2 linked regions of the Ramlibacter pinisoli genome follow. Each later gene encodes a partner of the first gene's protein in a complex. Links are inferred from orthologs where the notes say so. Each region holds a gene or a part of one and is shown in the gene's direction. Other genes may lie near its edges.

Evidence for each region.
Region 2: the proteins of xseA (region 1) and GON04_RS06125 are in contact, whole or in part, in a cryo-EM structure (PDB 8TXR), measured with the Escherichia coli proteins. The link is inferred for Ramlibacter pinisoli from one-to-one orthologs.

Annotation. Positions count from the first base shown.
Region 1 is NZ_WSEL01000009.1:179,314-193,366, reverse strand. The notes cover bases 5,732-8,540. They hold xseA (exodeoxyribonuclease VII large subunit), read left to right. Parts: upstream 5,732-6,394; coding sequence 6,395-7,687; downstream 7,688-8,540. Other genes in these bases: GON04_RS15355 (DUF192 domain-containing protein), read right to left, coding at 8,378-8,540; GON04_RS15360 (superoxide dismutase), read left to right, coding at 7,735-8,316; GON04_RS15375 (MotA/TolQ/ExbB proton channel family protein), read right to left, coding at 5,732-6,063. In the rest of the region: GON04_RS15415 (hypothetical protein), read right to left, coding at 70-396; transcriptional repressor LexA, read right to left, coding at 519-1,193; GON04_RS15405 (asparaginase), read left to right, coding at 1,281-2,213; adk (adenylate kinase), read right to left, coding at 2,285-2,941; kdsB (3-deoxy-manno-octulosonate cytidylyltransferase), read right to left, coding at 3,061-3,816; GON04_RS15390 (Trm112 family protein), read right to left, coding at 3,819-4,025; lpxK (tetraacyldisaccharide 4'-kinase), read right to left, coding at 4,006-5,001; GON04_RS15380 (ExbD/TolR family protein), read right to left, coding at 5,006-5,434; more of GON04_RS15375, read right to left, coding at 5,431-5,731; more of GON04_RS15355, read right to left, coding at 8,541-8,818; GON04_RS15350 (hypothetical protein), read right to left, coding at 8,908-9,105; GON04_RS15345 (cell envelope biogenesis protein TolA), read right to left, coding at 9,280-9,531; icd (NADP-dependent isocitrate dehydrogenase), read left to right, coding at 9,747-11,000; GON04_RS15335 (NADP-dependent isocitrate dehydrogenase), read left to right, coding at 11,160-13,397. UniProt on the Escherichia coli protein: Bidirectionally degrades single-stranded DNA into large acid-insoluble oligonucleotides, which are then degraded further into small acid-soluble oligonucleotides.
Region 2 is NZ_WSEL01000003.1:1,030,106-1,044,287, reverse strand. What follows is about bases 6,248-9,185. They hold GON04_RS06125 (exodeoxyribonuclease VII small subunit), read left to right. Parts: upstream 6,248-7,571; coding sequence 7,572-7,799; downstream 7,800-9,185. Other genes in these bases: dxs (1-deoxy-D-xylulose-5-phosphate synthase), read left to right, coding at 8,698-9,185; GON04_RS06120 (polyprenyl synthetase family protein), read left to right, coding at 7,796-8,689; GON04_RS06130 (aromatic ring-hydroxylating oxygenase subunit alpha), read right to left, coding at 6,280-7,428; GON04_RS06135 (DMT family transporter), read right to left, coding at 6,248-6,254. Outside these bases: GON04_RS06175 (alpha/beta hydrolase), read left to right, coding at 1-859; GON04_RS06170 (chromosomal replication initiator protein DnaA), read left to right, coding at 928-1,374; GON04_RS06165 (cation:proton antiporter), read left to right, coding at 1,474-2,811; GON04_RS06160 (hypothetical protein), read left to right, coding at 2,912-3,106; GON04_RS06155 (hemerythrin domain-containing protein), read left to right, coding at 3,132-3,632; GON04_RS06150 (hypothetical protein), read right to left, coding at 3,818-4,108; GON04_RS06145 (hypothetical protein), read left to right, coding at 4,118-4,423; GON04_RS06140 (sulfurtransferase), read right to left, coding at 4,469-5,359; more of GON04_RS06135, read right to left, coding at 5,361-6,247; more of dxs, read left to right, coding at 9,186-10,596; GON04_RS06110 (TRAP transporter substrate-binding protein), read left to right, coding at 11,030-12,109; GON04_RS06105 (TRAP transporter substrate-binding protein), read left to right, coding at 12,361-13,440; GON04_RS06100 (TRAP transporter substrate-binding protein), read left to right, coding at 13,762-14,182. UniProt on the Escherichia coli protein: Bidirectionally degrades single-stranded DNA into large acid-insoluble oligonucleotides, which are then degraded further into small acid-soluble oligonucleotides.

The DNA of each region.
Region 1 (14,053 bases):
GGCGACGCCTCGGGCATTGCCTGCCCGGGCAACGCGCCCAGCGGGCGATGCCCACCGGTCACACCCGGATCAGGCCGCCGCCGCCTCCAGGGCGGCCAGGCGCTCCAGTTCGGCGCAGACGTCGGCCATGCGGCCGGAGATGACCATGCGGCCGGCCGTGCTGGGTGCATGCCCGGCATCGACCACGCGCAGTACGCGCAGGCGCCGCGCCGCCGCCACCGGGTGGGTGGCCGGCCAGGCCACGTGGCCACGGCCTTCGGCCATGTGCAAGCCGGTGGCGGGGCGCCCCGCCACCGGGGTGCCGTCTTGACGGCCCGTCAGGGCGCGCAGTGCGGCGCGCACCAGGCGCCGCAGGGAGCCGAACGCGCCGGCCAGGCTGATCATCGTGAGACCCATGTCACTTCTCCTCGAACCGCAGGTTGGAAACACAGGCGAGATTGCGACGATGGGCCGGGCCGCGCAGGGTGATGGCGCCTGTCGCGCCATACGCCCGCCACCTGCTGCCGCCCGGCAGGGATTCACATGAGCATGGTGTTGCGGATCAGGCCGACGGCCAGCCCTTCGATCTCGAACGGCTCGCCGGGCTCGACCACGATGGTGGGGTAGTCGGGGTTCTCGGCGTGCAGCTCGATGAGGTGCTTGTTGCGGCGGAACCGCTTGACGGTGACCTCGTCGCCGAGGCGGGCCACGACGATCTGCCCGTTCTTGGCGTCCTTGGTGGCCTGCACCGCGAGCAGGTCGCCGTCCATGATGCCGGCGTCGCGCATCGACATGCCGCGCACCTTGAGCAGGTAGTCGGGGCGGCGCTGGAACAGGCTGCTCTCGACGTAGTAGGTCTGGTCGACATGCTCCTGCGCCAGGATGGGCGAACCCGCCGCCACCCGCCCCACCAGGGGCAGCGCGAGCTGTGCCAGGCTGGGCAGCGGCAACGCGAACTGCTTGAAGCGCGACTCGTGGATGGAGCGCAGCGTCTCGCCGCGCAGGCGGATGCCGCGCGAGGTGCCGCTGACCAGCTCGATGACACCCTTGCGAGCCAGGGCCTGCAGGTGCTCTTCGGCGGCGTTGGCCGACTTGAAGCCGAGCTCGCTGGCGATCTCGGCCCGGGTGGGGGGTGCGCCGGTGCGGGCGATGGCCGCCTGGATCAGGTCCAGAATCTGCTGCTGGCGGGCGGTGAGCTTGGGCGTCTCGGTCATGCGGAAGGCTCCTAGGGGCAGATCACGCAGGATACTGGCTGCCCATCCAGTGGCTGTATTTTTAACCAGTTTCGTGAAAGAGTGCAAGTGACGGCCGATCGGATCGTTCTTCTGGGCACGGGTGGCACCATCGCCGGGGTCGCCCCGTCGGCAGCCGACCACGTCGGCTACCAAGCCGCCCAGCTGGGCGTCGACAGGCTGCTCGAAGGCCTTCCGGGGCTGGCCGGGCTGCAGGTGGTTGCCGAGCAGGTGGCCCAGATCGACAGCAAGGACATGGAGCCGGCGGTCTGGCGCGACCTCGCCGGGCGCTGCGCCCACTGGCTGGCGCAGCCCGACGTGCAGGGCATCGTGGTCACCCACGGCACCGACACGCTGGAGGAAACGGCGTACTTCCTGCATCGCGTGCTGCCGGCTGCCAAACCGGTGGTGTTGACCTGCGCGATGCGGCCGGCCACGGCCCTCGCACCGGACGGGCCACAGAACATCGTCGATGCCATCGCCGTGGTCCGCACGCCCGGTGCGCGCGGCGTCACCGTGGCCTGCGCCGGCACGCTCCACGGTGCGGAGCATGTGCGGAAGGTGCATCCGTACCGGCTCGACGCCTTCTCGTCCGGCGATGCCGGAGCGTTGGGCTTCATCGAGGAGGGGCGGCTGCGTCTCGTGGGTGAGTGGCCCGAATCCGCCGTCGATCCGGGATGGGCGGGCCGACTCGGGCAGGTGTCGGCTTGGCCGCGCGTGGAGCTGGTGTCCAGCCACGCGGGTGTCACCGGCCGCATCGTCGACCTGCTGGTGGACGATGGCGTGCAGGGGCTCGTTGCCATCGGCACCGGCAACGGCACGCTGCACCACCGGCTCGAGGAGGCGCTGCTCGCAGCCCTGGCCAAGGGTGTCCGGGTCGTGCGCAGCACGCGCTGCGCCGAGGGTGCGATCGTGGGGGAGGGCGCGACCCTGCTGCCGGCCAGCCGGCAATCGCCCGTGAAGGCGCGGATCGACCTGCTACTGGAGCTGCTGGCGGGCTGAGGGTGTTGCGGGGCCGTCCGGAATGGCCGCGAGCCCGCCGTCGCGCAGGATCGGCGAGCGCGCCGGCTCGATCAGCTCGACAGGGCCTGGAGCGCCCGGGCGGTGATGTCTTCCACGGTGCCGACGCCGCTGATGGCGCGGTACTTGGGTGCGTTGAGGGGATCGGCGGCGGACCACTTGGCGTAGTAGTCGACCAGCGGCCGCGTCTGCGAGGCATAGACCTGCAGCCGCTTCATGACCGTTTCTTCCTTGTCGTCGTCACGCTGGACCAGCGGCTCGCCGGTGACGTCGTCGACACCCGCCACCTTCGGCGGGTTGAACTTCACGTGATAGGTGCGGCCCGAGGCCGCGTGCGAACGGCGGCCGCTCATGCGCTCGACGATGGCCTCGAACGGCACGTCGATCTCGAGCACGTAGTCGAGCCGCACGCCGGCGTCCTTCATGGCGTCGGCCTGCGGAATGGTGCGGGGAAAGCCGTCGAACAGGAAGCCGCGCGCGCAGTCAGGCTGCGCGAGCCGCTCCTGCACGAGGCCGATGATGATGTCGTCGCCGACGAGGGCGCCCGAATCCATGACTTTCTTGGCGGCCACGCCCAGGGGCGTCCCTGCCTTGACGGCGGCACGCAGCATGTCGCCGGTGGAGATCTGCGGGATGCCGTACTTCTGGCAGATGAACGTGGCCTGTGTGCCCTTGCCTGCGCCAGGCGCGCCCAGCAGGATCAATCTCATGGATGTCTATCCTCGGATGGTTGGAATCTCGGGGCGCTGCGGGCCAAGGGCTTCCCCGCGCCGGCCGTCGCGCGTCTGCGCTTGAGGATAGCACGCAGCCCTTGCGTAGCCTTACAGCGCTAGGGCAGGAAAAGGCGCCGGACGCGCTCCAGGTCCTCGGGTGTGTCGACCCCCGGCCCCGGTGCATCCGCAGTGACGTGGACCGCGATGCGGTGCCCGTGCCAGAGTGCCCGCAACTGCTCCAGCGCCTCGAGGTGCTCCAGGGGTGCTGGCGGCAGGAGCGGAAAGGCACGCAGGAAGTCGCAGCGGTAGCCGTAAATGCCGACGTGGCGCAGGGGAGCCGTCGTGGGCAGGGAGGCGATGGCGTCGGCGTATCCGTCGCGCCACCACGGGATGGGCGCTCGGCTGAAGTACAGCGCCAGTTGCCGGGCGTCCGTGACGACCTTCACCACGTTCGGGTTCGTGAACTCGGCGACCGAGGTGATCGGGTGCGCGGCGGTGCTCATCACGGCATCGCCGGCTCCGTCGAGCAAGGCGGCGACGGCATCGATGAGCGCCGGGTCGATGAGCGGCTCGTCGCCCTGGACGTTCACGACCACGTGCGAATCGGCCAGGCCGAGTTTGCGGCTGGCTTCGGCCAGGCGGTCCGTGCCGGAGGGGTGGTCGACCCCGGTGAGGACGGCCTGGACCCCATGCGCGGCACAGGCTTCGACAATGGACGGGCTGTCGGCCGCCACCACCACGGTCTGGGCCGACGAACTGCGTGCCCGTTCGGCCACGCGCACCACCATCGGCTTGCCCGCGATGTCCGCGAGAGGCTTGTTCGGCAAGCGCGTCGACGCCAGCCGCGCCGGGATCAGGACCGTGAAGGCCATGGCTAGACCAGCGGGGTGCGGGTCGGCAGGCGCTCGAGTTCCTCGTCGGTGAGGGTGCGGGCCTCTTCCTCGAGCAGCACCGGGATGCCGTCGCGGATCGGATAGGCGAGCCGGGCGCTGCGCGACACCAGTTCCTGCCGCGCGCGATCGAGGTCGAGGTGGCCTTTGGTCACGGGGCAGACCAGCAACTCAAGCAGCTTGGGATCCATCGGCCGATGATAGCTTCGGGTCCAGCAGCGCATCGAGGGCGGTCCAGAAGCGCGGTTCGATGGTCACCTCGAGCGGGACCGCCCACGCGCCGGGATGGGAACGCCAGAGCTTGGACGCATCCTTTTCCGTGCACAGCAGCGGCTGCTCGGCTCCCAGGTCCGGCAGGGAGCCGCTGAAATCGTCGTGGTCGGGCAGCGGCACCGTCCTGGCGAGGGTGATCCCGGCGTCTTCGAGCATGCGGAAGAACGCCTGTGGCCGCGCGATGCCCGCCAGCGCCACGCACGAACGGCCGGCGAACGATTGCAACGGGACCTGGGTGCCATCGGCGCGTCGGGCCTCGGTCCCCAGCCGGCGTTCCACGTGGTGGCCCTCGATGCCCGATGCTGCCGTGCGCACGACAAGGTCGGCCGGTCGTGGCCACGGTTCGCGCAACGGCCCCGCAGGGAGCAGCCAGCCATTGCCGGCGCCGCGATCGTCGAACACCACGATCTCGATGTCGCGGCCCAGCGCGTGGTGCTGCAGGCCGTCGTCGCTCACGAGCACTTTCACGTCCGGGTGCGCCGCGAGCAGCGCGCGGGCCGCCAGCGGGCGGTCGGCTGCGACGCCGACCGGAACCGAACAGCGCGTGGCCACGAGGAGCGGTTCGTCGCCGACCGCTCGGGGATCGCTTTGCGGGGTCACCTCAATGCAGCCAGTCCCCTGCCGGCCATAGCCGCGCGAGACGACGCCTGGCCGCAATCCGCGCGAACGCAGGTGCTCCACCACGGCGATGACCACCGGTGTCTTGCCCGCGCCACCGGTGATCACGTTGCCGACGACGACGACGGGGACGGGCAGGTGCTGGGTCTCGAAGACACCCAGCCGGAACAGCGCGCGGCGCAGCCCGGACAGGGCGCCGTAGAGCCACGAAACCGGAAGCAGCGACCAGCCGAGCGCGCCGCGGTGAAGCCATGCGCGCTGCAGGGCCGCGCGCATGGGCTCAGCGCCCTCCGGCCTGCGCGGACGACTGGGCGGCGAAGGTGACCTGCTGCAGGCCGGACCGGCGTGCCGCTTCCAGCACCGAGATCACCGACTGGTGGGGTGCGGCGGCATCGGCGCTGACGATGACCACGCTGTCCTTGCCGGCCTTGGCGGCGTCGGCCAGCGCCCCGGCCAGCAGGTCGACGCTGCGGCCGGCGATCGGCTGGCGGTTGACCGTGTAGCGGCCGTCGCTGGCCACGCCCACCACGACCTCGCGCGGGTAGTCGCGCTGGGCGTCGGCATCGGCCACCGGCAGGCGCAGCTGGAGTTCGGTGAACTTGCTGTAGGTGGTCGACAGCATCAGGAAGATCAGCACCACCAGCAGCACGTCGATGAACGGGATCAGGTTGATCTCGGGCTCGTCCTTGCCACGGGGACGGAAATTCATGCGCGCCTCAGCGAGTTCAGGTGGCGCAGGAAGCGCTCGGCCGACAGCTCGAGCGTGAGCAGGTAGGCGTCCACCCGGGCCCTGAAGTAGCGCCAGAAGATGAGCGCCGGAATCGCGACGATGAGCCCGAACGCCGTGTTGTAGAGCGCGATCGAGATGCCCTGGGCCAACTGTGCCGGATTGCCGCCCGAGGTCGCCGATCCCGGCGACTGGGAGCCGAAGATCTCGATCATGCCGATCACGGTGCCGAGCAGGCCGAGCAGCGGGGCGGCGGATGCGATGGTGGCCAGTGCGCTCAGGTAGCGCTCCAGGCGGTGGGCAACGGCACGACCGGTGCCTTCCATCGACGCCCGCAGGTCGGCCTCGGTGCAACGCGGGTCACTGTTGAGTGCGCGAAAGCCGCTGGCCAGCACTTCGCCGAGTGCCGAGTTCTGCTCGAGCTGGGTGACCACATCGGGATTGGGCACCGTGCTGCGCGAGACCGCCAGGGCTTCGTCCAGCAACCGGGGCGGCGCGACGCGGCTGGTCTTGAGGCTGAGAAAGCGCTCGATGACGAGGGCAAGGGCAAGGATGGAGCAGGCGAGAAGGGGCCAGATCGGCCAGCCTGCGGCTTGTATGATCGACAACAAAGAGGGGCTCCGCCGCGCTGAAATGTGCTGAACAGGGCGCGATTATGGGGGGACAGCGGTGCTGTAGGAAGAACGCTACCGCTCGTAGGACGTGACCCACAGAAATTGTGGATAACTTTGTGCAGAAACCCCCTCCCCGGTGTCGCGAAGCCGCATCGGTGCTGCACAGTGACAGTCCGGTGACATTTTCAGCAGAAAATTCTCCTTTGAAATCAATGACTTGCACGGTGAAATCGGGCCTCCTGCCGAGCTTCATCCAGGCGGTGGATGGAATCGCCCTGTTGTGGATGAATCCGGCCACCGCGACGGGTGCGGACCCGCGCCGCAACTGATGGTCGGACCTGACGAACCAGCAGCGGCGCCCCGGATCTGGCAAGTTGGTGCGCTATGCCGCGCCATTGCTGATTTTCTGGATGCCCGGCTCAATCCGGTCGCGGTGCGCGGCGAGATTTCGGGCTTCTCGCGCGCGTCCAGCGGCCATTTCTATTTCACGCTCAAGGACCCGCAGGGACAGTTGCGCTGCGCCATGTTCCGGCGGGCCGCCTCGTTGCTCCCGTTCGTCCCGGCGGACGGCGACCTCGTCGAGGTACAGGGCCGGGTGGCGGTGTACGAGCCGCGCGGCGACCTGCAACTGGTGGTGGAGAGCCTGCAGCGGGCGGGGCAGGGCGCCTGGTATGAGCGGTTCCTGCGGCTGAAGGCCAAGCTGGAGGCCGAGGGGCTGTTCGACCCGGACCGCAAGCGCCCGTTACCGCCGATGCCGCGCGGCATCGGACTCGTCACGTCCCTGGGCGCAGCGGCGCTGCACGACGTGTCGACCGCATTGCGCCGGCGCGTCCCGCACCTTCCCGTCGTGCTGGCACCGGCCGCCGTCCAGGGCGGACAGGCCGTGCCCGAGCTCATCCGCGCACTGGAAGCACTGTACGGGCTGGCGCAAGACGGCACCGTCGACGTGATCCTGCTTGTGCGCGGCGGCGGGTCGATCGAGGATCTCTGGTCGTTCAACGACGAAGCGCTGGCGCGCGCCATCGTGCGCAGTCCGGTGCCGGTGGTGTGCGGGGTCGGTCACGAGACCGACGTCACCATTGCCGACTTCTGCGCCGACCTGCGTGCCCCGACACCCACGGCCGCGGCCGAACTGGTCGCGCGGCCCCGTGCGGACCTGCTCCAGGGTCTGGACGCGGCCGGGCAATTGCTGCGCTCGGGAATCGAGCGCCGACTCGATGTCGCGGCGCAACGGCTCGACCAGGTGGTCGCACGGGTCGGCCGGCCATCGGCCCGGCTCTCGCAGCAGCAGCGCCGGCTCGGCCAGCTGGGCGACCGGCTGCGACACGCGGTCGAGATCCGGATCGAGCGGGCCCGCAGCCGGCTGAACACCTTGGCGGATGCGCGCGCGGCGGGAACCACGCGGCGGCTCGTTCGCACGACCGACGGGTTGCATCGGGCGGAACTTCGGCTGCAGCTGCTCGACCCTCGCCTGGTCTTGCAGCGCGGCTACGCGCTTCTCGTCGACAGTGAAGGGAAGGTCGTGACCCGTGCTGCCCAGACGCGACCGGGCCAGGCGCTGCGCGCGAGCCTCGCCGAAGGCGAGGTCGATCTGACGGTGTCGCAGCCCCGGTTGCTTTAGTGCCTAGAATCGGCGGCTTCCCGGACCCCAATACCTCAAGGACAACCATGGAACACACCCTGCCCCCGCTTCCGTACCCGATCGATTCGCTGGCGCCGCATTATTCCAAGGAGACGTTGGAGTACCACCACGGCAAGCACCACAACGCGTACGTCGTCAACCTGAACAACCTGCAGAAGGGGACCGAGTTCGAGAACATGACGCTCGAGGAGATCATCAAGAAATCCTCCGGCGGCATCTACAACAACTCGGCCCAGGTCTGGAACCACACCTTCTTCTGGAACTGCATGAAGCCGAACGGCGGCGGCGAGCCCACGGGCAGCCTGGCCAGCGCCATCACGGCGAAGTGGGGCAGCTACGCGGCCTTCCGCGAGGCTTTTGTGAAGTCGGCTGTCGGCAACTTCGGTTCCGGCTGGACCTGGCTGGTCAAGAAGCCCGACGGCAGCCTGGACATCGTGAACACCGGCGCCGCCGGCACCCCGCTCACCACACCCGACAAGGCGCTGCTGACGGTCGACGTCTGGGAACACGCCTATTACATCGACTACCGCAACCTGCGCCCCAAGTTCGTCGAGACCTACCTGGACAAGCTGGTGAACTGGGACTTCGTGCAGAAGAACTTCGGCTGACCCGCTCCGCCCCGAAAGCAGAAGGCCCGCGTCGCGGGCCTTTTTGCCGTCTGGTCCGCCGTTATTTCTGGAACACCTGGCCGGTGAGCCGGGTGCCGGGCTTGATGCCTCGCTTGGTGAACCAGCCCTGGTTCATCTCGAGGACATAGCGCACCGGACGGGTGGAGCAGTGCGATTCGGTGGTCTGCGGCGCCATGTCCGCGAGATTGACCACCTCGCCGTCGTCGGCCACGAACGCCGCGGTCAGCGGCAGCAGGGTGTTCTTCATCCAGAAGCATTGCATCGACGGTTGCTCGAAGACGAACAACATGCCTTCGTGCTGCGGCATCTGCTTGCGGTACATGAGCCCGGTGGAACGCTGGTCCGGCGTGGCGGCGACCTGGGCATCGATCTGGTGCATCCCCGCTCCCAGGCGGATGCGGGGGAGATCCATCTGCGCATCCTGGGCCGATGCCGAGGAAATGACGCAGCCCAGCGCGATGGCGGTGAGGAAGGCTTTCATGGGGCGCGATTGTGGCGGAACGCAAGCCTGGTGTCGGCCAAAAGAAAATGCCCGCGGCAGCGGGCATTCGAGGGTGAGCGGAAAGCTGCTTAGGCCTTCTTCTCTTCGGTCTTCTTGGCCTTGGCCTTCTTCTTGGAGGCCTTCTTGTCCGACTTGGCGACGGCCTTCTCGTCCTTCTTGGCTTCGACCTTGGCGGGAGCAGCCGGAGCGGCCGGGGCGGCGGGGGCTTGCGCGAAGACGGCGGCGGAGAAGGCGGTGGCCATCAGGGCGGCGAGCAGCTTGTTCATCATTCGGTCCTTGAAAAGTACGGGAGATCGTCTGGTGCCCTACCGAGAAATCCGGAAGGCTCTCCCGTAACGGACGCAGCACAGCAGCGGTTGACAGGCCCGGAAACGACGATGCCCGCGCGAGGCGGGCATCTGGCTGGCACCCGCAAGCGGATGCCGGAGCAAGCCGAAGGATTACTTCTTGGCTTCTTCCTTCTTCTCGGCCTTGGCTTCCTTCTTGTCAGCCTTGGCATCGGCCTTGGCTTCCTTCTTTTCGGCCTTGGCTTCAGCCTTGGCTTCCTTCTTCTCGGCCTTGGCTTCCTTCTTCTCAGCCTTCGCTTCGGCCTTCGGGGCGGAAGCGCCGGCCATCGGGGCGCCGGCGTGCGAGGCGGCGAAGGAGGCGGTCGCGAAGAGGGCGGTCACGAGGGCGGCGAGCAGCTTGTTCATGGTCTTTCCTTGTTCCAAATGGTTTTCGAGAAACACCTCCCGTCCCCGGGAAGTCTTTCGGAAACGCGGGAGCGTTGCGCACGGTTGACAATGCCTGGCGCGCATCAGGGTTCACCCTAGGTCCGGCGGAAGCGCCGCCAGACCGCGCGGCTAGAATCCGCGGGCTCATCGCTGGGTAACCGCCCCCCGCCGCCCCTCCCGGAGACCGTTTTTCCATGTATCAGCACATCAAGGTGCCCAGCCAAGGCGAGAGGATCACGGTCAAGGCCGACATGTCCCTGAGCGTGCCGGACGAGCCGATCATCCCGTACATCGAGGGGGACGGGACGGGGCGGGACATCACGCCGGTGATGTTGAAGGTGGTGGATGCCGCTGTGGCGAAGGCGTACGGCGGCAAGCGGAAGATCCATTGGATGGAGATGTACGCCGGCGAGAAGGCCACCCAGGTGTACGGGCCCGGTGTCTGGCTGCCCGACGAGACCCTGCAGGCTGCGCGCGAGTTCGTGGTCTCCATCAAGGGGCCGCTGACCACGCCCGTCGGTGGCGGCATCCGGTCGCTCAACGTGGCCCTGCGCCAGGAGCTGGACCTGTACGTCTGCCTGCGCCCGGTGCAGTACTTCAAGGGCGTGCCGTCGCCGCTGAAGGAGCCCGAGAAGACCAACATGGTGATCTTCCGCGAGAACTCGGAAGACATCTACGCCGGCATCGAGTACGAGGCGGGGAGCGACGAGGCGAAGAAGACGATCGATTTCCTGGTCAGGGAGATGGGCGCCAAGACGATCCGCTTTCCCGAGACCTCCGCGCTGGGCATCAAGCCGGTGTCGATCGAGGGCACCGAGCGGCTGGTGCGCCGGGCGCTCCAATACGCCATCGACAATGGAAGGCCCTCGGTGACCCTGGTGCACAAGGGCAACATCATGAAGTTCACCGAAGGCGGCTTCCGCGACTGGGGCTACGCCCTGGCCGGGAAGGAGTTCGGGGCGGTCCCCATCGACGGGGGGCCGTGGATGAAGTTCAAGAATCCCCGCACCGGCAAGGACATCGTGGTCAAGGACGTGATCGCCGATGCCTTCCTGCAGCAGATCCTGATGCGGCCGGCGGAGTACAGCGTGGTCGCCACGCTGAACCTGAACGGCGACTACATCTCGGATGCGCTGGCGGCGCAGGTGGGCGGCATCGGCATCGCGCCGGGCGCGAACATGGGCGACTCGGTCGCCATGTTCGAGGCCACGCACGGCACCGCGCCGAAGTACGCCGGCAAGGATTACGTGAATCCCGGTTCCGAGATCCTGTCGGCCGAGATGATGCTGCGGCACATGGGCTGGACGGAGGCCGCCGACAAGATCATCTCGTCACTGGAAAAGGCCATCCTGTCCAAGAAGGTGACCTACGACTTTGCCCGCCTGATGGACGGCGCGACGCAGGTCAGCTGCTCCGGCTTCGGCCAGGTGATGATCGACCACATGTAGGGCCCTGCAGGCCCGCCTCCGGAGCCCCGGGGACCGCAAGGCCCCCGGGGCTTTTTCATTGGTTTTGCCTCATGTGGTGGCATTGGGTTCCATCTCATAAAATGGCGGGGTTGCGCCCTCCCGGGTGCAGCCCTCAACCCACTTCCTGAGAGACATCCCTTGGCTGCCGACCGTTCCAAGATCATCTACACGCTCACCGACGAAGCCCCGTACCTGGCGACGCATTCCTTCCTGCCCATCGTCCGCACCTTCGCGGCTGCGGCAGGCATCGAGGTGACCGAGAGCGACATCTCGGTCGCCAACCGGATCCTCGGCGAGTTCCCGGACTTCCTGACCGACGCGCAGAAAGTGCCCAACACCCTCGCGGAACTGGGCAAGAAGACGCTGCAGCCGGACACCAACATCATCAAGCTGCCCAACATCAGCGCTTCCCAGAACCAGTTGGTGGCGGCCATCCGCGAACTGCGCGGCCAGGGCTACATGGTTCCGGAGTACCCGGAAAACCCGAAGGACGAGGCGGAGAAGTCGATCCGCCAGCGCTACGGCAAGGTGCTGGGCTCCGCGGTCAATCCGGTGCTGCGTGAAGGCAACTCCGACCGCCGTGCGCCCAAGGCGGTCAAGGAATTCGCGCGCAAGCATCCCCACAGCATGGCCGAGTGGAGCCCTGCCTCGCGCACCCACGTCTCGCACATGGTTGGCGGCGACTTTTACAGCAGCGAGAAGTCGATGACGCTGGACAAGGCGCGCGACGTCAAGTTGGAACTGGTCACCAAGTCCGGCAAGACGGTGGTCCTGAAGGCCAAGGTTCCCCTGCTGGAAGGCGAGATCATCGACTCGATGTTCATGAGCAAGAAGGCCTTGCTGGCCTTCTACCAGCAGCAGATCGACGACGCGAAGAACACCGGCGTGATGTTCTCGCTGCATGTGAAGGCCACCATGATGAAGGTGTCCCACCCCATCGTGTTCGGCCACTGCGTGCGCACCTTCTACAAGGAAGCCTTCGAAAAGCACGGCAAGCTGTTCGACGAGCTGGGCGTGAACGTCAACAACGGCATGGCGAACCTGTACGACAAGATCGCCACGCTGCCGCAGTCGCAGCAGGACGAGATCAAGCGCGACCTGCATGCCTGCCTGGAGAACCGTCCCGCGCTGGCCATGGTCGATTCGGCCAAGGGCATCACCAACTTCCATTCGCCCAACGACGTGATCGTGGACGCGTCGATGCCGGCCATGATCCGCCAGGGCGGCAAGATGTACGGCGCCGATGGCCGCCTGCACGAGGTGAAGGCGGCCATCCCCGAGTCCACCTTCGCCCGCATCTACCAGGAGATCATCAACTTCTGCAAGTGGCACGGTGCCTTCGACCCCAAGACCATGGGCACGGTGCCCAACGTCGGGCTGATGGCGCAGCAGGCCGAGGAATACGGCTCGCACGACAAGACGTTCGAGATCGCCGAGGACGGCGTCGCGAACATCACCGACCTCGCCACCGGCGAGGTGCTGCTGGCGCAGAACGTGGAGCAGGGCGACATCTGGCGCATGTGCCAGGTAAAGGACGCTGCGATCCGCGACTGGGTGAAGCTGGCCGTCACGCGCGCCCGCAACTCCGGAATGACCGCGGTGTTCTGGCTGGACAACTACCGCCCGCACGAGGCCGAACTGCGCAAGAAGGTGGCGAAGTACCTGAAGGAGCACGACACCACCGGCCTGGACATCCAGGTGATGAGCCAGACGCGCGCCATGCGCTTCACGCTGGAGCGGGTGGTCCGCGGCAAGGACACGATCAGCGTCACCGGCAACATCCTGCGGGACTACCTGACCGACCTGTTCCCGATCATGGAACTGGGCACCAGCGCCAAGATGCTGTCCATCGTTCCGCTGATGGCCGGTGGCGGGATGTACGAGACGGGCGCCGGCGGTTCGGCGCCCAAGCACGTGCAGCAGCTGGTCGAGGAAAACCACCTGCGCTGGGACTCGCTGGGCGAGTTCCTGGCCCTGGCCGTGAGCCTCGAGGACGAGGGCATCAAGACCGGCAACACCAAGGCCAAGATCGTCGCCACCGCACTGGACGCGGCCACCGGCAAGCTGCTGGACAACAACAAGAGCCCGTCCCCCAAGACCGGCCAGCTGGACAACCGCGGCAGCCAGTTCTATCTGACCCTCTACTGGGCGCAGGCCCTGGCCGAGCAGACCGAGGACAAGGAATTGGCCGCGCGCTTCGCCCCGCTGGCCAAGGTGCTCGCCGAGAACGAGAAGAAGATCGTGGCTGAGCTGAATGCGGTGCAGGGCCAGCCCGTCGACATCGGCGGGTACTACTTCCCGGACCGCAAGAAGGTCAGTGCTGCCATGCGCCCCAGCCAGACGTTCAACGCAGCCCTGGCGTCGATCCAGGCCTGACGCAGGCAACCGCTGCTGGCGGGCTGGGCTTGTTCAGCCTTGAACGGCGCCCGCAGCGGCGCCGGACCATGACAAAAGCCGCCCTCGGGCGGCTTCTTGCTTGGGCCCGCCGCGCCTTATTCGACCGGCAGGTCGGGCCTGCTCCCGGGCGGGGCGTGGAACTGGGGCGCGCGAACCTTGGACTGGCGCGCGGGGCGGTGCTCACCGGGCGGCTCGGTGCGGATGGGCTGGATGTCCGCGTGGATGTTCTGGGCCAGCTGGCCCTTCGGGCCTTCGGTCACCTCGAACGTGACGCGCGACCCCTGCTTCAAGGTCTTGAAGCCATCCATCGAGATGGCGGAAAAATGCGCAAACACGTCGGCTCCGCCGCCGTCGGGCTCGATGAAACCGAACCCTTTTGCGTCGTTGAACCATTTCACAGTACCGGTCGCCATCGGCTGCCCCCTTGTTCTTCCCTCAGAGCGTTCCGGGGAGTGTCCAAGATTCGACTGCAAGCTGTCAACAATTCCACATACTTTAGTTTTGGTGGGATGCCGCACAGCGTTTTTGGCCCGAAGGCGACTTGTGGCGGCAGAGTACCTGCCCCGCCGCGGAACCCAAACCGGCCGCTTGCCGGTCCCCGCGGCTGCGCATAGCGTCCCCGCCGCGCCTTCCCG
Region 2 (14,182 bases), on another replicon or contig:
GCTCTGGTTCCGCCAGGAGAGCCTGCTGTTCGAGCCCGAACGCCTGGCGCCCGACGACGCGCTGGCCACCGATCCCGACACCCGTGAATTCCACGTCGACGTGCCGGGCGCACGCCTGTCGGTCGCGCAACTGAAGCTGCCCGATCCGCGCGGCGTGGTGTTCTACCTGCACGGCAACTCGGGCAACCTGCGCAAGTGGTTCACCAGCCTCGACACCTTCCGGGCGCTGAACTTCGACGTGGTGATGATGGACTACCGCGGTTTCGGCAAGAGCACCGGCCGCATCGAGAGCGAGGCGCAACTGCACGCCGACGTGCGCGCGGTGTGGAACGCCATCGCCGGCCAGTACGCCGGCCGCTGCGTGGTGGTCTCGGGCCAGTCGCTCGGCACCGGGCTGGCGGCCGGGCTGTCGGCCGACCTGTGCGGCGCCGGCACGCCGGCGGACCTGACGCTGCTGATCTCGCCGTACAGCAGCATGCGTGCGCTGGCCGACGAACACTATCCCTGGGTGCCCAGCGGCGTGCTGCGGTACAAGCTGGCCACCGTGGACCACGCCTGCAAGGTGAGCGGCCCGGTGATGCTGGTGCACGGGGACCGCGACGAATTGATCGGCCACCACCACAGCGAGGCGATCCGCAAGGCGCTGCCGCAATGCCAGTTGCTGCTGGTGGAAGGCGCGGGCCACGGCGACGTGCACCAGTTCCCCTCGTTCCGCGAGGGCGTGGCCACCGCGCTCGGTGCGCTGGCCGGCCTGGCCGTGACCGCGGCCGCCACGGCCGCCGGCGGTGTCGCGGCCGCCGGGGCGCAACCGGTCTCCTACGCGGCGTCCGGCCAGGCACCTACAACTGCCCTGTCCTGAGCGGCCGACCATGGCTGCCATGCGGGCCCGCCACGGGCCCGCCCGCGACACGGAAGGAGCAGGCCACCATGCCCAACCAGGAACCATCGAACGACGGTCGCCCGCGCAAGGACGCAGGCCGCCCGTCCCCCGACGTCGACACCGAAAACCAGTCGACGGCGCGCGGCAAGGGCGCGAGCGACGAGCAGGGCGGCGCGCCGCGTGCCGACCAGGGTGACGGACCGGGCAAGGTCGGCCTCTCCAGCGACCGCCAGGCCGGACTCGTCGCGCCCAGCGGGGTGAACGAGCGGGACCACGGCGCGGCCGACGACAAGCCGATGGGTGGCGGCAGCGTCAACTTCGACGACGACGACGACGACGAGGAGCGCCCGCGTGGCAACACGGCCCGCACCGGCGGCACCTGGGACGCGCACGGCGGCGACCGCGGCGAGGTCGGCAAGTCGCCCGGCGCCGGCCTGTCGGACCGCAACGGCCCGAGCGATCCCGGCCGCAAGGACGACCGTTCCCCCACCTGAGCGCCGCCCCGCCGCGCACCGGCAGCGCGGCCGTTGCCTGACCCCGGCTTGCGGCGCCGCCCCACACCGGCGCCGCGCGCCGCCGCCCAGCATGGCTGCATGGCCTTCGCGCTCTGGTCCGTCCTGATCGGGCTGCTCCTCATCGTGCTGGCGCTGGCCGGGACGGTGCTGGCGCGGCTGCCGCTGTCGACCGCGATGCTGTACCTCGCGGTCGGCGTGGCCGTCAGCCCGCTCGGCCTGGGCTGGATCCAGGCCGGCCCGCTGTCGCACACCGTGCTGCTGGAGCGCCTGACCGAAGTCGTGGTGCTGGTGTCGCTGTTCACCGCCGGCCTGAAGCTGAGCCACGGCCTGGGCGATCGGCGCTGGCTGGAGCCGCTGCGCCTGGCCACCACGTCGATGGTGGTGACGATCGCCTGCATCGCCGCGGCCGGCCATTTCCTCCTGGGCCTGTCGGTCGGTGCGGCGGTGCTGCTGGGCGGCCTGCTCGCCCCCACCGACCCGGTGCTGGCCTCCGACGTGCAGGTGCAGGAGCCGGGCGACCAGGACCAGGTGCGCTTCGCGCTCACCGGCGAAGGCGGCCTCAACGACGGCACCGCCTTCCCCTTCGTGATGCTCGGCCTGGGGCTGCTCGGGCTGCACGACCTGGGCGCCTGGGGCTGGCGCTGGATCGCGGTCGACTTCGCGTGGGCGATCGCGGCCGGCATCGGCATCGGCGCCGTCCTGGGCATCGCGACCGGCCGGCTGGTGCTGTACCTGCGGCGCGAGCACAAGGAGGCGGTGGGGCTGGACGACTTCCTGGCGCTCGGCCTGATCGCGCTGGCCTACGGCACCGCGGTGCTCGCCCACGCCTACGGTTTCCTCGCGGTGTTCGCCGCCGGGGTGGCGTTGCGGCGCCTGGTGCAGGAGCAGGGTGAATCGCCGGCGTCCACGCAGCGTGCGGTGGAACAGGCCGCCGCCACGCCCGACCGCCACGTGGCCGACAAGATGGCGGTGGACCGCCGCCACGCCCCCGCCTTCATGGCGCACGCGGTGCTCGGCTTCAACCAGCAGCTCGAACGCATCGGCGAGGTGGCCGTGGTGGTGACCATCGGCAGCCTGCTGTGGGCGGTCGAGTGGCAGCCGGCCGCCTGGTGGTTCGTGCCGCTGCTGCTGCTCGTCATCCGTCCCCTGTCGGTCGCACTCGGCCTGGCCGGCGCCAGGGTCGGGCACACGCGCCGGCTGCTGCTCGGCTGGTTCGGCATCCGCGGCATCGGCTCGCTCTACTACCTGGCCTACGCGATCAACCACGGCCTCGATCCGCAGCTGGCCGCCCGGCTGTCCGGGCTGACGCTGGCGGTCGTGGTCGCCTCCATCGTGCTGCACGGCGTGTCGGTGACGCCGCTCATGGCCGCGTACGAGCGGCGCAGCCGGCGCGGCGACCGCGTACGGCCGGGCTGACGGGCCCGCCGTCCTACAGCAGCGGCAGAGGCGCACTGACAGCCCCGGGCGAGCCGCGCTGCCTACAGTGCGCATCTCGCACTGGACGAGGAGTTTTTCCATGCACCCCGACAAACCCAAGGCACCGCGCGAAGGCCGCCAGCCGGCGCCCCAGCAGCGCGGCACGCCCGACACCGACATGCAGCCGGAGGATGCGGGCACGCCCGAGAGCCAGCCGGCCGCCGCGGGCACGCCCGCCGAGTCCACGCTGAAGCAGCAGGACAAGAACGACACCGAGACCGGCAGCCGGCGCTGAGGCGCCACAGACGGAAGGATCCACGATGACGACGCGAACCGAGGACGCGCTCGACCTGCTCGACGCGGACCACCAGGCGGTGCACAAGCTGTTCCAGGCTTACCGCGCACTGGCGGCGAACGACGCACCGGAGGCGCGCCGCAAGGCGCTGGCCGAGCAGATCTGCATGGAGCTGGTGATCCACGCCAAGCTGGAGGAGGAGCTGTTCTATCCCCCGGTGCGCGAGGCGATCCGCGACGACGACCTGATGGATGAAGCCGAGGTCGAGCACGCCAGCGCCAAGGACCTCATCGTGCAGATCCTGTCGATGGATCCGCACGAGGAGCTGTACGACGCCAAGGTGACCGTGCTGGGCGAGTACATCGACCACCACGTGCGCGAGGAGCGCGAGGAGATGTTCCCCAAGGCGCGGCGCTGCGGTATCGACCTGCTGCGCCTGGGCGAGCGGCTGCGCGAACGCAAGCGCGAACTGCAGGCCGTGCCTGAAGCTCTGCGCGAGGAATTGCTGGTTTCGCTCATGGCCTGAGCCGCGCTGGCCCAGCCGCGGCCAGCAGCCCTGCGTTGTCCTACAGCCATCGACAGTGGCAGACGACAACCTGCTCGCGGGGCCTCCCTAGAGTCAGCCGAAGGGCAGTCGAGGCCGCCCTCTCGCGACCGGGCAGCCACGGCATCCCATTCCCCTCGACTTTCGTCCATCGAGACGCAACCCTCTCAAGGAGTTCCAACAATGAACGTTTCCATCCTCTCCCGGAGCACCACCCTGGCCCTGGTCGCCGCAGCGGCCCTGTCTCTCAGCGCCTGCGGCAAGGGTTCCGAACCGGCCGGTAGCGGCGCCAGCGGCTCGTCCGGCAGCACGGGCAGCAGCACGTCGATGGGCAGCTCCGGCTCGTCGGGCAGCTCCAGCAGCATGGGCGCCTCGGGCGGTTCCGCGGGCTCGGCCGGCGGCAGCACGGGTTCGAGCGGCAGCATGAGCTCGTCGCCCTCCAGCAGCAGCACCACCACCACGACGAAGTGACGGCGCTGCGTTTCCTCGCCGTGGCCGTGGCGCTCGCGGCGGGCCTGGCGGGTTGCCAGAAGGGCGCCGACAGCGGCGCCCCGGCGAGCCCGAACGCGTCCGGCAATCCCGTTCCCGGCACCACCGGGCGCGGCAGCGCCGATGCGGGTGGGCAAGGCCAGTCCGCGCAGCCCGGGGCGGGCCTGCAGGGCGGGCTGGGCGCCAGCAACGGCACCGGCGCCATGGGCGCGGGAGCGTCTCAGGACGCGGCGGCCAAGGGGTCGACCAACCGCACCCCGGGCAACGCCGTCGGCGGTCGCTAGGCCGCGTCCGGCTGTCGCGTGGCGCGTGGCTGCGCCTGCGCGGCGTCAGCCCCTCTCGACCGGCCGCGCCGGGTCACTGCACCATTCGCTCCAACTGCCGGCATAGAGTGCCGGCGGCGGCAGCCCGGCCAGCTCGTAACCGACGGCATTGGGCAGGGCGCTCACGCCGCTGCCGCAGTACATCACCGCCGTCGCCGGATCGCGGCCCTGCAGCAGGGCGTCGAATTCGCGCCGCAGTTGCGCCGCCGGCTTGAAGCGGCCGTCGGCCTCCACGTTCAGTGCCGAGGGCCGGTTCAGCGCGCCCGGGATGCGGCCGGCCACCGGGTCGATCGGCTCGACCTCGCCGCGCCAGCGCGGCGCCACGCGGGCGTCGATCAGCGTCTGGCGGTCGGTGCCCAGCGCGCGCTGGACGTCGGCCGTGGTCGCCAGCCGGCGCAGCGGCTCGCCGAGCGCGAAATTCGACTGGAAGCGCGCCGGCTCCTCGCCGCTGGACACCTCGCCGCCGGCGGCCTGCCAGGCGGCCAGGCCGCCATCGAGCATCGCCACCGCGTCGTGGCCGGCCCACTTGAGCATCCACCACAGGCGGCCGCAGTAGTTGGCGTTCTGGCGGTCGTACACCACGGCCTGCATGTCGTTGGAGAAGCCGACCGAGCACAGCCACATGGCGAATTTCTCGCGGCTGGGCAGCGGGTGCCGGCCACCCGAGGCGGCGTCGGCGTGCGGGTGGCGGCTGCCGTCGGCCTCGACCACGCCTTCATCGGACAGAGCGTGGTCGAGATCCGCATGCACGGCGCCGGCGATGTGCAGTTCCCGGTGCTGCTCCTGGCCGGCGGCCGGGTTCGCCAGTTCGAAGCTGCAGTCGAACACCATCAGCGGTGCGCCGGCTGCTCGCAGCGCCTGGAGTTGCTCGGCGGTGACGAGGGTGGTGTAGGCCATGTCAATGTTCCTCTGCGGGTGCGTTCGGTGCCGCGCGTTCGCGCAGGATGGTGGCGGCGACGCCGCTGGCGACGATCAGCGCCATCCCGATCCATCCCATCGGGGCGATCGTGTCGTGGAACAGGACCACGCTGTAGATCGCGCCGAAGACGATGCCCGAGTATTGCAAACTGGCCACGACCAGCGTGGCGCCATGGCTGTAGGCTCGCGTCATGCACCACTGGCCGAGCGACGCGAACAGGCCCACCGGCAACAGCCATGCCGCGTGCAGCCAGTCCCAGGGCGAGACCCCGGTGAGCGCCACGCCGACGGCGCCGGCCAGCGCGGAGCCGAGCGCGAAGTAGAAGACGGTGCGCGCCTCCGGCTCGCCCAGCTTGCCCAGCGCCATCACCTGCAGGTAGGCAAAGGCCGAGGCCAGGCCCGACAGCAGGCCGACCAGCCCGGCGAAGAGCTGGTCCTTGTCGATGGTGGGGCGCAGCAGCAGCACCACGCCGGCAAAGCCCGCCAGCACCGCCAGCGCCACCGGGCCCTGGCGCAGCATGCTGCCGCTGCGCGGGTTCCAGGTGACCAGCGCGCCGCCGACCAGGAAGGCCGCGATCCACACGCTGCTCAGGTAGTTGAGCGTCATCGCGGTGGCCAGGGGCAGGCCGCCGATGGCATAGAACCACGCGCCCAGCGACAGCACCCCCACCAGGCTGCGCCACGCGTGCATGCCGCCGTGGGCGGTGCGCAGGCTCACGCCCTGCCGGCGCGCGAACAGCCACATGAACAGCATGCCCAGCAGCCCGCGCCAGAACACCAGCTCGGAGGCGTTGAACCAGTCGGAGGCCACCTTCACGCACACCGCCATCGTGGCGAAGGCGAACGAGGCCAGGACCATCCAGAGGGCCTGCATCAGGCCCCCGGCGGCAGCGGGGCCATCAGGCGCGCGGCAGGTGCCCGGCCATGTGCTGGCGGTACCACTCGTGGAAGTGCTGCATGCCGTCCTCCATCGGGCTCTGGTAGGGCCCGACCTCGTTGGTGCCACGCTGCATCAGCGCCTTGCGGCCGGCGTCCATGCGCAGGGCGATCTCGTCGTCCTCGACGCAGGTCTCCATATAAGCCGCCTGCTGGGCCTCCACGAAGCCGCGCTCGAACGCCGCGATCTCCTCGGGGTAGAAGAACTCCACCACGTTGAGCGTCTTCTGCGGCCCGATGGGGTGCAGGGTGGACACGGTGAGCACGTGCGGGTACCACTCCACCATGATGTGCGGGTAGTAGGTGAGCCAGATGGCGCCGTACTTGGGCGGCTCGCCCTCGCGGTAGGCCAGCAGTTCCCGGTGCCAGCGCTCATAGACCGGGCTGCCGGCCCGGCCCAGGCGGTTGGCCACGCCCACCGTCTGCACCGAGTACTGGTCCTTGAACTCCCAGCGCAGGTCCTCGCAGGCGACGAAGCTGCCCAGGCCCGGGTGGAACGGCCCGACGTGGTAGTCCTCGAGGTAGACCTCGATGAAGGTCTTCCAGTTGTAGTTGCACTCGTGCAGTTCGACCCGGTCGAGCACCATGCCGGTGAAGTCGAGGTCGGCCCGCGGGCCCATGCCGGCCAGGTCGGCGGCGATGTCGCGGCCGTTGTCCTCGAACAGCAGGCCGTTCCACTCGCGCAGCTTCCAGTTGTCGAGGTTCAGGCAGGGGTCCTGGGCGAAATGCGGCGCGCCCAGCAGGGTGCCGGCGCGGGTGCCATGGCCGCCGCCGCTGTAGGTCCAGCGGTGTAACGGGCACACGATGTTGCCCCCCGAGCCGGGCTCGGCGCCCAGGTTGCCGCGCCCGCGCAGGATCACCGCCTGGCGGTGGCGGCAGACGTTGGACACCAGCTCCACGCCGCGCGGCGTGCGCAGCAGCGCGCGCCCCTCGCCCTCCTGGGGCAGGGCGTGGAAATCGCCTTTGTTCGGCACCGACAGCTCATGCCCCACATACCGGGGGCCGCCCCGGAAGAGGGCGTCCATCTCGCGTTGGAAGAGCGTGTCGTCGAAGTAGCTGGAAACGGATAGTTGGCTTGTGGCCTGCTGGAACTGAAGACTTAAATCAGACATGAACCTGACCTAGAGACTCCCCCTATGAAGGGGCAGGGAAGCGCTTCATCCGGGGACTGGCGCGAGTGAGGGGCGGGATTGTACCCCCCGGGTCCCCCGACCCCGGCCCCGCCTAGAATCGCTCCTTTGCCTCCAAGATCCCGATGTCCCAGGACCCATCCCAGCCGCCGGCCAGCTACGAGGCGGCGCTCGAGGAACTCGAGCAGCTGCTGCAGGTGATCGAGTCCGGCCAGCTGCCCCTGGAGCAGCTGCTCACGGGATACCGCCGCGGCGCCGAACTGCTCGCGTTCTGCCGCGGCAAGCTCGACGCCGTCGAACAGCAGATCAAGATCCTCGACGAGGGCGCTCTCAAGCCGTGGACGCCGCAGTGACCGCCGCATTCGACCTTCGCTCCTGGAGCGCCGCCCACCTCGACCGCGTCGAATCCGCCTTGTCGCGCTGGGTGGTGGCCGAGGCGCCCGCCGGCCTGGGCGACGCCATGCGCTACGCCGTGCTCGATGGCGGCAAGCGGCTGCGCCCGCTGCTGGTGCTGGCCGGCGCCGAGGCCGTCGGCGGCAACGTCCAGGCCGCCCTGCGGGCCGCCTGCGCCGTCGAGCTGATCCACGCCTACTCGCTGGTGCACGACGACATGCCCTGCATGGACAACGATGTCCTGCGCCGCGGCAAGCCCACCGTGCACGTGCAGTTCGGTCAGGCGCGCGCGCTGCTGGCCGGCGATGCGCTGCAGGCCCTGGCGTTCGAGCTGCTGGCCCCCGACGACGAAGGCATCCCCGCCGGCGTGCAGGCGCGGCTGGTGCGCCTGCTCGCGCGGGCCGCGGGCCACGAGGGCATGGCCGGCGGCCAGGCCATCGACCTGGCCAGCGTGGGACTGGCCCTCACCGAGGACCAGCTGCGGCACATGCACCGCCTGAAGACCGGCGCCTTGCTCCAGGGCAGCGTCCTCATGGGCGCCGCCTGCGGCAGCGCCGATGCGCAGGCGCAGGACGCCCTGCGCCGCTACGGGGCCGCGGTGGGCCTGGCGTTCCAGGTGGTCGACGACATCCTGGACGTCATCGCCGATTCGGCCACCCTCGGCAAGACGGCCGGCAAGGACGCCCAGCAGGACAAGCCGACCTACGTCTCGCTGCTGGGCCTGGACCGTTCGCGCGCCTACGCCGGCGAGTTGCTGGCGCAGGCGCTCGATGCGCTGGCGGCCAGCGGCCTGCGCGACACGCGGGCGCTCGACGCGCTCGCCCGCATGGTCGTCGACCGCGACAACTGAAGATCCCCATGGCTGCCTTGCTCGATTCCATCCAGTCCCCGGCCGACCTGCGCCGCGTGCCGCGCGCCCAGCTCACCCAGCTGGCCGCGGAGCTGCGCGCCTTCGTGCTCGACAGCGTGTCGCGCACCGGCGGCCACCTGAGCTCCAACCTCGGCACGGTCGAACTCACCATCGCGCTGCACTACGTGTTCAACACTCCGCACGACCGGCTGGTGTGGGACGTGGGCCACCAGACCTATCCGCACAAGATCCTCACCGGCCGGCGCGAGCGCATGGGCACGCTGCGCCAGCTCGGGGGGCTGTCGGGGTTCCCGCGCCGCGAGGAGAGCGACTACGACACCTTCGGCACCGCGCACTCGTCGACCAGCATCTCCGCCGCGCTCGGCATGGCGCTGTCGGCGCATCGCAAGGGCGAGGACCGCAAGGCGGTGGCCATCATCGGCGACGGCGCCATGACCGCCGGCATGGCGTTCGAGGCCCTGAACAACGCCGGCGTGTGCGACTGCGACCTGCTGGTGATCCTGAACGACAACGACATGTCGATCAGCCCGCCGGTCGGCGCGCTGAACCGCTACCTGGCGCAGCTGATGAGCGGCCAGTTCTACGCCGCCGCCAAGAACGTCGGCAAGAACGTGCTGAAGGTCGCCCCGCCGCTGTTCGAGCTGGCCAAGCGCATCGAGGAGCACGCCAAGGGCATGGTGGTGCCGGCCACGCTGTTCGAGAAGTTCGGCTTCAACTACATCGGCCCGATCGACGGCCACGACCTCGATTCCCTGGTGCCCACGCTGGAGAACATCCGCCACCTGAAGGGGCCGCAGTTCCTGCACGTGGTGACCAAGAAGGGCCAGGGCTACAAGCTGGCCGAGGCCGACCCGGTGGCCTACCACGGGCCGGGCAAGTTCGATCCCAAGGTGGGCCTGACGGCACCGGCCACGCCCGGCAAGACCACCTTCACCCAGGTGTTCGGCCAGTGGCTGTGCGACATGGCGGCCCAGGACCAGCGGCTGGTGGGCATCACGCCCGCCATGCGCGAGGGCTCCGGGCTGGTCGAATTCGAGAAGCGCTTCCCCGACCGCTACTTCGACGTCGGCATCGCCGAGCAGCACGCCGTCACGTTCGCGGCCGGCATGGCCTGCGAAGGCCTCAAGCCGGTGGTGGCGATCTATTCCACCTTCCTGCAGCGCGGCTACGACCAGCTGGTGCACGACGTGGCGCTGCAGAACCTGCCGGTGGTGTTCGCGCTCGATCGCGCCGGCCTGGTCGGCGCCGACGGCGCCACCCACGCGGGCGCCTACGACATCGCCTTCCTGCGCTGCATCCCGAACGTCGCGGTGGCCTGTCCGGCCGACGAGGACGAGTGCCGCAAGCTGCTCACCACCGCCTTCGAGCAGGACCATCCGGTGGCCGTGCGCTACCCGCGCGGTGCCGGCGCCGGCGTCGCCGTGCAGCCGGGGCTGCAGGCGCTGCCGTACGGCAAGGGCGAGGTGCGGCGCGCGCGCACCGGCGAAGGCGCCGGTATCGCGGTGCTGGCCTTCGGCACCCTGCTGTACCCGGCGCTGCAGGCCGGCGAACGCCTCGATGCCACCGTGGCCAACATGCGCTGGGCCAAGCCGCTGGACACCGCGCTGCTGCTCGACCTGGCGCAGCGCCATGCCGCGCTGGTGACGCTGGAGGAGGGCTGCATCGCGGGCGGCGCCGGCAGCGCGGTGGCCGAGGCCCTGCACGCCGCCGGCATCGACAAGCCGGTGCTGCAACTGGGCCTGCCCGACCTGTTCATCGAGCACGGCGACCCGGCCAAGCTGCTGGCCCTGCAAGGCCTGGACGCCGCCGGCATCGAGGCGTCGATCCGCAAGCGCTACCCCGACCTGGTGCCGCGCACGGCGCCGACGCTGAAGGTCGTCGGGTAACCGGGGCCGCCCGGCCCGGGCGGGCCGCGTTCCGCGCACCGGAGTGCAGCGAGGCATGACGTCCCGCGGGCGCGCTCCGGCATGCGCCCGTTCCCGTCGCTCCGGCATGCGCCCGTTCCCGTCATTGCGGGCTCGACCCGCCATCCATCTCCCGAACGTGGTTCGAGGTGCGGTCTCCTTCCGGGGATGGATGCCGGGTCAAGCCCGGCATGACGACCGATCGGGGGCGAGGCGACTCCTGGAGGAGATGACGGCCTCTGTCATCGCGCACACCGCCCCAAAAAAGAATACTGAAGCTTTCCTGACGGCGCCGGCGAAACAAAAGTATTCGCTGCATTGCGCAAGGGAAAACCCCTGAGTACCAAAGTAGAGCGATTCCTAGAATGACGTCCGACATTCGTTTGTCGCGCTATTCATTCACAGAGGAGTCCCCATGGATCGTCGTTCCCTGATCAAAAACGCGGGCATCGCAGGCGTGCTCGCGGCCGGCGTGGCACCGGCGGTGCATGCCCAGGCTGCCGTGCGCTGGCGCTTGGCCTCCAGCTTCCCCAAGTCGCTGGACACCATCTTCGGGGCGGCCGTCACCTTCGCCGACTCGGTCAAGGCCATGTCGGGCGGCAAGTTCGAGGTCTCGGTGCATGCGGCCGGTGAACTCATGCCGGCGTTCGGCGTGGTCGACGGCGTGCAGGGCGGCTCCATCGAGATGGCGCACACCGCGCCGTACTACTTCTTCGGCAAGGACGAGTGCTTCGCCCTGGGCTGCGCCATCCCCTTCGGCCTGAACAGCCGCCAGATGTCGGCCTGGATGTACGAGGGCAACGGCCTGAAGCTGATGCGCGAGTTCTACGCCAAGTACAACATCATCAACTTCGCCGGCGGCAACACCGGCGCCCAGATGGGCGGCTGGTTCCGCAAGGAAGTCAAGTCGCTCAAGGACGTCAAGGGCCTGAAGTTCCGCATCGGCGGCTTCGGCGGCAAGGTGCTCGAGCGCATCGGCGGCGTGCCGCAGAACATCCCGGGCGGCGAGATCTACCCGGCGCTGGAAAAAGGCACGATCGACGCAGCCGAGTGGGTCGGCCCGTACGACGACCAGAAGCTGGGCTTCGGCAAGATCGCGCCGTACTACTACTACCCCGGCTGGTGGGAAGGCGGCCCGCAGCTCGACTTCTTCATCAACCAGAAGGCGTTCGACTCGCTGTCGGCCGAGAACAAGGCCATCGTGCAGGCCGCGGCCTCGCATGCCCACGTGGTGATGCAGTCGCGCTACGACGCCCTGAACCCCACGGCGCTCAAGCAGCTGGTGGGCGGCGGCGTCAAGCTGCGCCCGTTCCCGGCCGACATGATGTCGGCCGCGTTCAAGGCCGCGATGGACCTGTACGGCGAGCTGAACTCCAAGAACGAGAGCTGGAAGAAGATCTACGCCGACTTCTCCAAGTTCCGCGCCGACCAGAACCTCTGGTTCCGCTTCACCGAAGCGACGTTCGACCGCTTCATGCAGGCGCAAAAACTCTAAGGGCATCCACTTCGACAACGCTGTGCGTTGTCGAAGCGCCCCTGAGGCGAATCAAGGCCGCACGATGTGCGGCTTTTTTCTTTTGTGCCGCGCCTGTCAAGCCGGTAGAAACCCTTCGCTTGCGAACGCCTGACGCCAGCCCCGGCCGTGTCAGTGCATTGCAAGCCTCCTGCGACGCGGCCCCGGATCATGCCGCGGCGTCACATCGACGCCCCATGCCATCCGAACAAGCCAAGCAAGGAGATACCTCCATGGATCGTCGATCCCTCATCCAGCGTGCCGGCATCGCCGGCATCCTCGCCGCCGGCGCCGCGCCGGCCGTCCATGCCCAGCAGGCCATCCGCTGGCGCCTGGCCTCCAGCTTCCCCAAGTCGCTCGACACCATCTACGGCGGGGCCGAGGTGTTCGCTCAGAAGGTCAAGGGCCTGTCGGGCGGCAAGTTCGAGATCTCGGTGCACGCGGCCGGCGAGATCATGCCGGCCTTCGGCGTGGTCGACGGCGTGCAGCAGGGCTCGGTGGAAGCCGCGCACACGGCGCCGTACTACTTCTTCGGCAAGGACGAGACCTTCGCCATCGGCGGCGCCATCCCCTTCGGCCTGAACAGCCGCCAGATGAGCGCATGGACCTTCGAGGGCAACGGCCTGAAGCTGATGCGCGAGTTCTATGCCAGGTACAACATCATCCATTTCGCCTGCGGCAACACCGGCGCGCAGATGGGTGGCTGGTTCCGCAAGGAGATCAAGAGCGTCGCCGACCTCAAGGGCATGAAGATGCGCATCGGCGGCTTCGCCGGCAAGGTGCTCGAGCGCATGGGCGGCGTGCCGCAGAACATCCCCGGCGGCGACATCTACCCGGCGCTGGAGAAGGGCACCATCGACGCGGCCGAGTGGATCGGCCCCTACGACGACCAGAAGCTGGGCTTCAACAAGGTGGCGCCGTTCTACTACTACCCCGGCTGGTGGGAGGGCGGCCTGCAGCTCGACCTGTACATCAACCAGAAGGCCTACGACGCGCTCTCGCCCGAGAACAAGGCCATCGTGGAGGCCGCCTCGGCCTACGCCCACGTGGAGATGCAGGCCAAGTACGACGTCAAGAACCCGACCGCGCTCAAGCAGCTGGTGGGCTCGGGCGCCAAGCTGCGCCCGTTCCCTGCCGATCTGATGGCGGCCGCGTTCAAGACCTCGATGGCGCTCTACGACGAGCTGTCGCAGAAGAACCCCAGCTGGGCCAAGGTGTACGGCGACCTGGCGAAGTTCCGCGCCGACCAGAACCTCTGGTTCCGCTTCACCGAGGCCACCTTCGACCGCTTCATGCAGAGCCAGAAGCTCTGACTTGTTCACGTCGAAAACGCTGCCCGTTGTCGACGTGGTGTCCGATCGGTTGAGGAAGGGCCGGCGAAGCCGGATCCTTCCTCAAGTGGTGTTCGCGCTGCATGCTATTCCGCGCGAACGGTGCCCCTGCGGGGGTGATGGCAATCGCAAACGGGGAACCGTTACGCTTTTTGCATGACAGACGCCGCCGTTGTGCGGCGTTTTTGCTGAAGCTCGTTGGTTCTAGGTATTGAACCGGAGGCGCGGCGCCAGCGTTCTGCAAGCAATGCCGCCGATGCGCTTGCATCATCCGCGCCTATTACAAACAGGAGTACTCCATCCATGGACCGCCGTTCCCTCATCAAGCACGCCGGCATCGCGGGCGTGCTGGCCGCCGGCGCCGCACCGGCCGTGCATGCGCAGGCCGCCATCCGCTGGCGCATGGCCTCGAGCTTTCCGAAGTCGCTCGACACGCTGTTCGGCGGGGCCGAGACCTTCGCCAAGGCCGTCAGGACCATGTCCGGCGGCAAGTTCGAGATCTCGACCCATGCGGCCGGTGAACTGATGCCGGCCTTCGGCGTGGTCGACGGCGTGCAGCAGGGCTCGATCGAGATGGCGCAGACGGCGCCGTACTACTTCTTCGGCAAGGACGAGGCCTTCGCGCTGGGCACCGCCGTGCCCTTCGGGCTGAACAGCCGCCAGATGTCGGCCTGGATGTACGAGGGCAACGGCCTGAAGCTGATGCGCGAGTTCTACGCCAAGT